DNA from 2 places in the Paenibacillus sp. SEL3 genome. Region 1 is predicted to be linked to the other one. Evidence: riboswitches for the same ligand, from Rfam matches in the RefSeq annotation. Region 1 holds a riboswitch; the other holds the start of a gene.
The links. Region 1 has a riboswitch for thiamine pyrophosphate ahead of tenA (thiaminase II). Riboswitches for the same ligand answer to the same signal wherever they lie in the genome.
Positions count from the first base shown of each region.

Region 2: it holds a riboswitch for thiamine pyrophosphate, as region 1 does, so the genes downstream of both, tenA (thiaminase II) here and tenA (thiaminase II) in region 1, are expected to answer to the same signal.

Region 1 is NZ_CM137725.1:1,186,591-1,191,807, forward strand. Features, by position in the region: gene ACYCS5_RS05575 (AEC family transporter) at 1-798, shown strand, start outside; TPP riboswitch at 977-1,079, shown strand; gene tenA (thiaminase II) at 1,216-1,905, shown strand; gene thiM (hydroxyethylthiazole kinase) at 1,980-2,822, shown strand; gene thiD (bifunctional hydroxymethylpyrimidine kinase/phosphomethylpyrimidine kinase) at 2,819-3,649, shown strand; gene thiE (thiamine phosphate synthase) at 3,646-4,347, shown strand; gene ACYCS5_RS05600 (XRE family transcriptional regulator) at 4,622-4,816, opposite strand; gene ACYCS5_RS05605 (aspartyl-phosphate phosphatase Spo0E family protein) at 4,881-5,042, opposite strand.
Region 2 is NZ_CM137725.1:1,835,871-1,841,087, forward strand. Features, by position in the region: gene ACYCS5_RS08545 (NAD-dependent malic enzyme) at 232-1,953, shown strand; gene ACYCS5_RS08550 (AEC family transporter) at 2,027-2,980, shown strand; TPP riboswitch at 3,159-3,261, shown strand; gene tenA (thiaminase II) at 3,398-4,087, shown strand; gene thiM (hydroxyethylthiazole kinase) at 4,162-5,004, shown strand; gene thiD (bifunctional hydroxymethylpyrimidine kinase/phosphomethylpyrimidine kinase) at 5,001-5,217, shown strand, end outside.

The DNA.
Region 1 (5,217 bases):
GGTATCACGACAACGGACAGGAAAGCACTCATCGAGCAATGGCCATTCCTGCTGGCACTGTTCATTGGCATTGTCGGCTTTTTTGCCGTTCTCCTTCTACTGTCCCGCTTTGCGGGGAAGCAGTCAGTGAAGGATGCCGCCATGTTTGCTTTGAACTCGGCACAGCCTACCTTTGCTTTTATGGGTATTCCTGTGCTTGGAGCCATCTACGGTTCCGCTGCTGTCGCCATTCCGATTGCGCTTACCGGGATCGTAGTCAATGCCGTCCTTGACCCGGCGGCTACCATTATAGCTACCGTAGCCAGCAGGAATTCAGGCAAAGAACGGAACGGTCACCTCGGAAGGTTAATCTGGGACTCCATTCTTCATGGATTAAAAGAACCGCTGGCGCTGGTTCCACTGATTGGTGTAATTTTGACCTTGTTCGGCTTCCATTCACCGGATTTGTTGAACAAATCGTTGAATCAAATCGGAGACATTACGTCCGGGGCCGCTTTATTCGCTGTCGGAGTGACCATTGGCGTACGCAACATTAGTTTTAGTGTAAGTGCCTTTGCCATCGCACTGTTAAAAACAATTGTACAGCCTTTATTAATGCTGCTGATCGCCTACCTATGCGGTCTGTCGTCTGCAGATACTGTGAAGGCAGTTCTGCTCGTTTCCTTCCCGGGTTCAGCAGTCGCTGCTATGATCGCCACCCGTTTTGAAAGCCTGGAATCAGAAACAGCCTCCTCCTTTGTCATCAGTGCTGTCATATCGCTCGTTACACTCCCAGTACTGATTTCTCTATTGGTATAAATGCTGATTATTTAGACATTGGAGCCTGCCGCGAATTCCTTCGTGTAGACGGAACTGATCTTCTCCAGCGCCTTTTTCCCTCTCGGAAGCGAACTTCAGCTCTGTCGTTTGGCCCTTGACCAGATAGACATGTTTGACATAGCGTATGAACGTATGTACAGTAATAGTCAAAAGAATAGAAGTCCACTAGGGGAGCCGCTATGGCTGAGACAAGAACGTATCTTGGACCCTTTGAACCTGATCTAGTTCGTACTAGCGTAGGAAAGTGGAGCCTTCGTATATAAGGTTTCAAGCGTTTTTTGCGTATTGGGCCTATTGTTGAAGCCGCTCCATTTTTCTGGGGCGGCTTTTTAGCGTTGTTCCGGAATTATATTCTTACAGGACTTCTTGCTCTTCAATTTTATGGAGGTGGCGAAATTGAGTTTTACACAAGAACTCCGTCGGCAGGCGGACGGCATTTTTCAAGCGATTTTTGAGCATCCCTTTGTGAGAGGTATTGCTGAAGGAAGTTTGACAAGGGGACAGCTGATTCACTATGTAAAACAGGACTTTGAATATTTGAACGCCTACATGCGGATATACGGCATCGCAATCTCCAAATGCACGAATCGGGAGGACATGGCTGTATTTAATGAACAAATCTCTTTTATTCTCCACAGCGAGGTTCACCCGCATCAAAATTTCTGTGCTGTCGCAGGGGTGACCTATGAAGAATTGCAGGGATATTCGCTCGCTCCGTCGGCTCATCACTATATCCGGCACATGCTGACGGTTGCGCATGAGGGCAACCTGGGCGAGATCTTGGCTGTGCTGCTGCCATGTATGTGGACGTATGCCGAGATTGGCCGCAGGCTGCTAGATGAAGTAAAGCCGGATAAGTCCCATCCGTTCTATGAATGGATGGGCTTCTATGGAGACCAGCTTGATGATACAACACTCAAGTTCCGAGAACGTGTAGATGCTTGGGCGGAAGGGGCAACGGCTGCTGAGCGGGAGCGGATGATTGAGCATTTTATACTGAGCTGCCAGCTGGAATATAAGTTCTGGGACATGGCTTATAAGCAGGAAGAATGGCCGGTCCAGATGCAGGCAGCGGTCTTGGAATAGTCAGCCTGTCAATTCGATGCGTGAAGTACGGTTAATGTCCTGTTGAACCACCAACTATAGAGAGGATAATCATGATGAGTACATGGGAAAAAAGTTATTCGGATCTCCTAACGAAGGTACAAAATAGCAAACCCCTCGTTCACAATATCACCAATGTGGTAGTCACCAACTTTACCGCCAACGGCCTGTATGCATTGGGAGCCTCCCCAGTGATGGCCTATGCACCCGAGGAAGTAGCAGATATGGCCAAAATAGCAGGCGCCGTCGTGTTAAACATCGGTACGCTGAACCGCGAACTGGTGGATGCCATGATCATTGCTGGACAATCGGCGAATGCACACGGTGTTCCGGTCCTGCTAGACCCGGTCGGTGCGGGAGCAACGAGCTTTAGAACTGAATCGGCACTGCGAATCCTGAGTAAAGTCAAAATCTCATTGGTACGGGGCAACGCAGCCGAAGTTGCCCATCTTGTCGGAGAAGCGCGTGAGATTAAAGGCGTAGATGCTGGTGACAGTGCTGACAGCGGCCATGTCGATCTGGCAATTCGGGCTGCTCGAGCGCTCAATACAATGGTTGTCATCACTGGAAAAGAAGACGTCATCACCGATGGGGCCGAAGCACGAATGATAAGCGGCGGAGACGCGCTGCTCACGAAGGTAACCGGAGCAGGCTGCCTGCTGACCTCTGTGTTAGGTGCCTTTGCAGCTGTTGAACCCAACCTGCTGCTCGCAGGTACAGCAGGCTTGGCATTTTACAGTGCAGCAGCTTCCCGAGCCGCAGCACGTACCGCAGAGCTAGGGCCAGGCAGCTTCCAGATTGCCTTTCTCGACGAGCTCGCCAAACTACATACTGGTTCGCTGGAGGGGCATGTCACTGTCCGTGAAGCCGGAACAACTACAGCAGGTGGTGCGCGATGACAGACACTCGTGTACCCAGAGCACTGACGATTGCCGGCTCGGACAGTGGCGGCGGGGCCGGAATTCAAGCCGATCTCAAAACCTTTCAAGAGCTTGGCGTATACGGCATGTCAGCTATTACGGCCATTACTGTACAGAACACCTTGGGGGTTCACGGCGTATATCCACTGCCACAGGAAGCAACAGCGGAACAGATCGAAGCTGTAGGATCAGATCTTGGAGTGGATGCCCTGAAGACTGGCATGCTGTTTAATGCGGGTATCATCCGTCTTGTGAGCGAGCAGATCCGAAAGTTCGGCTGGAAAAAAGTCGTCGTCGATCCCGTGATGATTGCCAAGGGAGGCGCTGAACTGCTGCAACTGGAGGCGGTGCAGGCTTTGAAGGACGAACTGCTCCCCTTGGCCCTGGTCGTTACACCAAATATTCCGGAGGCGGAAGCCCTGACAGGGATCAGCATCCGTACGATGGAGGATCGCCGCGAGGCTGCAAGACATATTAGCAGTATGGGATCAGAATTCGTTGTGATCAAGGGTGGCCACGCTGACGAGAGCGAGAGCAGCGGACAGATTGTTGACCTGCTCTTTGACGGAACCGCCTTTACAGAGCTGAGCGGCAAGCGAGTACGGACTGTCCATACACACGGAACTGGGTGCACCTTCTCGGCAGCGATTACCGCAGAATTAGGGAAAGGGATGTCTGTACCGGAGGCTATCTCGAATGGCAAAGCCTTCATCCAGGCGGCGATTGAGGAATCTTTGCAGCTTGGACAGGGACATGGGCCCACCAATCATTGGGCCTTCCGTCGTCGTCAGGAGATGCTTCTATGAGCGGCAGAATGTTGCCCGAGGTGATGCGCCGCCAGCTACAGATGTACCTGGTGCTTGGAAGCGTGAATTGCCTCGCGGAACCAGGCTGGGTCGTGCAGGAGGCTCTGGCTGGCGGTGCAACTATGGTCCAGTTCCGGGAAAAGGGCTATGGCGCGTTAACGGGCGTCCCTATGTTCGAACTTGCGCGCCAGCTACAGAACCTGTGCTGCGATGCTGGTGTCCCCTTCATCATCAATGACGATGTGGAGCTGGCTCTTGAACTCGACGCCGACGGTGTTCACATCGGTCAGGATGATGAATCCGCCGAAACCGTCCGCGAGCGAATCGGAAATCGAATTCTAGGCGTCTCTGCCCATACCATTGAGGAAGCACGTCGAGCCATTCTGCAAGGTGCTGATTATCTCGGCGTCGGGCCAATCTATCCTACCCTCTCGAAGGATGATGCCCATGCTGTACATGGGCCAGCAATTTTATATGAGATGCGTAAAGCGGGAATTGATGTGCCGATTGTTGGAATCGGAGGTATTACAGTCGACCGTGTTGAGGAAGTCGCACGTGCAGGTGCAGATGGTGTGGCGGTGATTTCAGCCGTGACACAGACAGAGCAGGTTAGAGGCGCGGTCAAGGAATTAAAGAAAAAGGTAGTGCTAGGCATCAAAAATCGAGAGATGTCCCAAAAATCATTTAATAAAAGATAAAGATGGATCATAGCAAATTGTTTCGATTGACTAAATAATTTCTCGTTTCATACCCAGCAGAAGACGATCTGATTAATCAGATCGTCTTCTTAGGTTGTCGAGACTTTATATAAGACCAGTATTATAACCGATACGATCGTAGAACTGATTATGTTTATGATCTTATTCGGAATTATCCTATTTTTATTTATCTCAAAAGAAACACGATGGCATAAGTCGCTTTTAATTAATACTTATGTTCAGACAGAGTCGTTTCAAAAATAGAAATAATACATTATTCTTCAATTCCGAGCAATTCGGATACTTTTTTTCTGTATCTTGTAGCCTTGCGTGTCCCATGAATGAGATTTGACAATCTGGAAGCTGGAATATGATATGTACTACAAAAAGTTTTCTGATCCATTCTTTTCTCGAGCAGTTTTTGCTTGATCTCCCATCCAAAAGGGGTTACAGAATTTCGATGATTCAACATCACTACCTCCAAGTTTTAGTTTTTGGAATCATGTATTACGCAACATGTAATACACCAGAGCTTAATGATTCGATCTGCATGTTTGGTAATGATTCAACAGGTAATCCAACCTTTTAGATTGCTCAATTACTTTGGGGTGTGTTAAAAATCCATACTTTTTCTGGACTTGGTACAGTTTCCTCCTAGCTCTCTCGACACGAAGTAAAGTCACACCTTGGTTCATCAGTATGATCCCCTCCTCTATGTCACATTTTAGAATAAAAAGACGTTTTTTGGTTTTTCGGATGATGCGCCTAACAAAAAGAGAATATCACAAAAGTTTTCATAAATAAGGGCGTCCCTAAATCTATGCAAAAAACCTCCGTTTCCACTAATAAAGTGGAGCAGAGGCTCTAGTT
Region 2 (5,217 bases), 650 kb from region 1:
TTGATAAAAACAGAGTATTTAGACCTGGTTCACTAGAACCAAAATCCTTAGTATTAGTTTAGCGAATCCATATCGAAGGTTAGTCCTATTAGATCAACAGAAAGAAATGAATATGGTTATTTTGTCATAGAAAGATAGATGAATAAACCAGATTCGCATGTCTATACTATGGACAACATGTCATCTTTCGTCATGAATAATCATGAAAATGAAAAGAAAGAAGGTCTTTCTATGGAAGCTTTTTATGTCAATCGCGATGGGTCATTATCTACTCCATTGCGGGGAAAGGATGTGTTAGCAAATCCCCTTTTGAACAAAGGTGTCGCTTTTACAGAAGAAGAACGCAAAGAACTGGGTTTGGAAGGAATCCTTCCTCCCACCGTCCTTTCATTAGAGAAACAGAGCATACGAGCATATCAGCAATTTCTCGCACAACCTACCATGCTACGTAAAAATGCTTCTCTCAACGACCTCCACAACCGAAATGTCGTCCTCTACTATCGGCTACTAACCGATCATTTGAGTGAAATGCTGCCCGTAGTCTACACGCCGACCGTAGGAACTGCGATTCAAGAATACAGTCACGAGTACAACCGTCCTGGGGGCGTATATTTGTCGATAGATAATCCGAACGGTATTGGACAAGCATTCTATAATTCCGGTTTGAGCGGCGAGGATGTGGACCTGATCGTCGTAACGGATTCCGAAAGTATTTTGGGGATTGGGGACTGGGGTGTCGGGGGGATTAACATTGCTATTGGCAAACTTGCAGTGTATACGGCTGCGGCAGGCATTCATCCCGGGCGGGTGCTGCCCATTGTACTGGATGTAGGTACGAATAATGAAAAGTTGCTGAATGATCCACTGTACATCGGAAACCGCCATAAACGGGTTCGCGGAGAAGCCTATAACCAGTTTATTGATACTTTTATCAGCAAAACGTTAGCGCAATTCCCGAAGGCGCTTTTACATTGGGAAGATGTGGGTAGCGTAAATGCACGCCATATTATAGGAAAATACGGTCAAAGTATACTCACCTTCAACGATGATATACAAGGTACAGGAGCGGTGACCTTGGCTGCAATTCTTTCGGCGGTGGGTGTCACCAAGACTCCGCTGCGTGAGCAAAAGGTACTTGTCTTCGGCCCAGGAGCAGCAGGGGTCGGTAACGCTGACCAAATTCGGGGCGCTATGATCGAGGACGGCCTTTCCGCGGAAGATTCATTCCAGTCCTTTTGGGCCTTTGATTACCGTGGGCTGTTAACGGACGATATGGAAGATGTACTGGAATATCAGAAACCGTATGTACGTAAAAAAGAGGAAGTCAGCTCATGGACGCGGTCGGATGACGGCAAAATACCGCTGCTGGAGGTCATCCGTCAGGTGAAGCCTACCCTATTAATCGGAACTTCTGGAGTAGCAGGTGCCTTTTCTGAAGAGATCATCAAAGAGATGGCGAAGCATGTAGAACGCCCGATCATTATGCCCATGTCCAATCCTACAAATCTTGCAGAAGCTATACCTGAGGATCTAATACGGTGGACCGATGGCAAGGCATTAATTGCTACCGGAAGCCCTTTTGACCCCGTCACTTATAACGGTACGAAATTTGAAATTGGACAGGCGAACAATGCCTTTGTGTTCCCGGGACTGGGTCTGGGTGCGATTGTGGTTAAAGCCAAAAGGATTACCCCTGCGATGTTTACAGCCGCAGCAGATGCCGTTGCCAATGGCGTAGATTCGAATAAGCCTGGCGGTGCGTTGCTCCCTCATATCCAAAAATTACGTGATGTTTCGTACGTTGTTGCGGTTGCGGTAGCGAAAGCAGCGATTCAGGATCAGGTAGCTCAGGCACACATTTCAGATGTTGAACAAGCTATACGGGATGCAATGTGGAAACCGGAATATGTCAAGGTCAAAGCAGTGGAAAGCGTAATACATCACCCTCACTAATGCTCCATTTAGGAAAGGGATTGCCTTGTTCAGACAGGCAGAATACGTCAGTTCAAGCAAGGAGAATCAATCTATGAGTGTCGGACATATCTTGTACATTTTGGTGCCGATTTTTTTCGTTATTATTTTAGGGTGGTTAGCGGGGCATTACAAAAGCTTTGATGCCTCTTCCTCCAAGGCCTTAAATGCGCTCGTTACCAAATTTGCACTGCCTGCGCATCTATTCATCGGTATCACGACAACGGACAGGAAAGCACTCATCGAGCAATGGCCATTCCTGCTGGCACTGTTCATTGGCATTGTCGGCTTTTTTGCCGTTCTCCTTCTACTGTCCCGCTTTGCGGGGAAGCAGTCAGTGAAGGATGCCGCCATGTTTGCTTTGAACTCGGCACAGCCTACCTTTGCTTTTATGGGTATTCCTGTGCTTGGAGCCATCTACGGTTCCGCTGCTGTCGCCATTCCGATTGCGCTTACCGGGATCGTAGTCAATGCCGTCCTTGACCCGGCGGCTACCATTATAGCTACCGTAGCCAGCAGGAATTCAGGCAAAGAACGGAACGGTCACCTCGGAAGGTTAATCTGGGACTCCATTCTTCATGGATTAAAAGAACCGCTGGCGCTGGTTCCACTGATTGGTGTAATTTTGACCTTGTTCGGCTTCCATTCACCGGATTTGTTGAACAAATCGTTGAATCAAATCGGAGACATTACGTCCGGGGCCGCTTTATTCGCTGTCGGAGTGACCATTGGCGTACGCAACATTAGTTTTAGTGTAAGTGCCTTTGCCATCGCACTGTTAAAAACAATTGTACAGCCTTTATTAATGCTGCTGATCGCCTACCTATGCGGTCTGTCGTCTGCAGATACTGTGAAGGCAGTTCTGCTCGTTTCCTTCCCGGGTTCAGCAGTCGCTGCTATGATCGCCACCCGTTTTGAAAGCCTGGAATCAGAAACAGCCTCCTCCTTTGTCATCAGTGCTGTCATATCGCTCGTTACACTCCCAGTACTGATTTCTCTATTGGTATAAATGCTGATTATTTAGACATTGGAGCCTGCCGCGAATTCCTTCGTGTAGACGGAACTGATCTTCTCCAGCGCCTTTTTCCCTCTCGGAAGCGAACTTCAGCTCTGTCGTTTGGCCCTTGACCAGATAGACATGTTTGACATAGCGTATGAACGTATGTACAGTAATAGTCAAAAGAATAGAAGTCCACTAGGGGAGCCGCTATGGCTGAGACAAGAACGTATCTTGGACCCTTTGAACCTGATCTAGTTCGTACTAGCGTAGGAAAGTGGAGCCTTCGTATATAAGGTTTCAAGCGTTTTTTGCGTATTGGGCCTATTGTTGAAGCCGCTCCATTTTTCTGGGGCGGCTTTTTAGCGTTGTTCCGGAATTATATTCTTACAGGACTTCTTGCTCTTCAATTTTATGGAGGTGGCGAAATTGAGTTTTACACAAGAACTCCGTCGGCAGGCGGACGGCATTTTTCAAGCGATTTTTGAGCATCCCTTTGTGAGAGGTATTGCTGAAGGAAGTTTGACAAGGGGACAGCTGATTCACTATGTAAAACAGGACTTTGAATATTTGAACGCCTACATGCGGATATACGGCATCGCAATCTCCAAATGCACGAATCGGGAGGACATGGCTGTATTTAATGAACAAATCTCTTTTATTCTCCACAGCGAGGTTCACCCGCATCAAAATTTCTGTGCTGTCGCAGGGGTGACCTATGAAGAATTGCAGGGATATTCGCTCGCTCCGTCGGCTCATCACTATATCCGGCACATGCTGACGGTTGCGCATGAGGGCAACCTGGGCGAGATCTTGGCTGTGCTGCTGCCATGTATGTGGACGTATGCCGAGATTGGCCGCAGGCTGCTAGATGAAGTAAAGCCGGATAAGTCCCATCCGTTCTATGAATGGATGGGCTTCTATGGAGACCAGCTTGATGATACAACACTCAAGTTCCGAGAACGTGTAGATGCTTGGGCGGAAGGGGCAACGGCTGCTGAGCGGGAGCGGATGATTGAGCATTTTATACTGAGCTGCCAGCTGGAATATAAGTTCTGGGACATGGCTTATAAGCAGGAAGAATGGCCGGTCCAGATGCAGGCAGCGGTCTTGGAATAGTCAGCCTGTCAATTCGATGCGTGAAGTACGGTTAATGTCCTGTTGAACCACCAACTATAGAGAGGATAATCATGATGAGTACATGGGAAAAAAGTTATTCGGATCTCCTAACGAAGGTACAAAATAGCAAACCCCTCGTTCACAATATCACCAATGTGGTAGTCACCAACTTTACCGCCAACGGCCTGTATGCATTGGGAGCCTCCCCAGTGATGGCCTATGCACCCGAGGAAGTAGCAGATATGGCCAAAATAGCAGGCGCCGTCGTGTTAAACATCGGTACGCTGAACCGCGAACTGGTGGATGCCATGATCATTGCTGGACAATCGGCGAATGCACACGGTGTTCCGGTCCTGCTAGACCCGGTCGGTGCGGGAGCAACGAGCTTTAGAACTGAATCGGCACTGCGAATCCTGAGTAAAGTCAAAATCTCATTGGTACGGGGCAACGCAGCCGAAGTTGCCCATCTTGTCGGAGAAGCGCGTGAGATTAAAGGCGTAGATGCTGGTGACAGTGCTGACAGCGGCCATGTCGATCTGGCAATTCGGGCTGCTCGAGCGCTCAATACAATGGTTGTCATCACTGGAAAAGAAGACGTCATCACCGATGGGGCCGAAGCACGAATGATAAGCGGCGGAGACGCGCTGCTCACGAAGGTAACCGGAGCAGGCTGCCTGCTGACCTCTGTGTTAGGTGCCTTTGCAGCTGTTGAACCCAACCTGCTGCTCGCAGGTACAGCAGGCTTGGCATTTTACAGTGCAGCAGCTTCCCGAGCCGCAGCACGTACCGCAGAGCTAGGGCCAGGCAGCTTCCAGATTGCCTTTCTCGACGAGCTCGCCAAACTACATACTGGTTCGCTGGAGGGGCATGTCACTGTCCGTGAAGCCGGAACAACTACAGCAGGTGGTGCGCGATGACAGACACTCGTGTACCCAGAGCACTGACGATTGCCGGCTCGGACAGTGGCGGCGGGGCCGGAATTCAAGCCGATCTCAAAACCTTTCAAGAGCTTGGCGTATACGGCATGTCAGCTATTACGGCCATTACTGTACAGAACACCTTGGGGGTTCACGGCGTATATCCACTGCCACAGGAAGCAACAGCGGAACAGATCGAAGCTGTAGGATCAG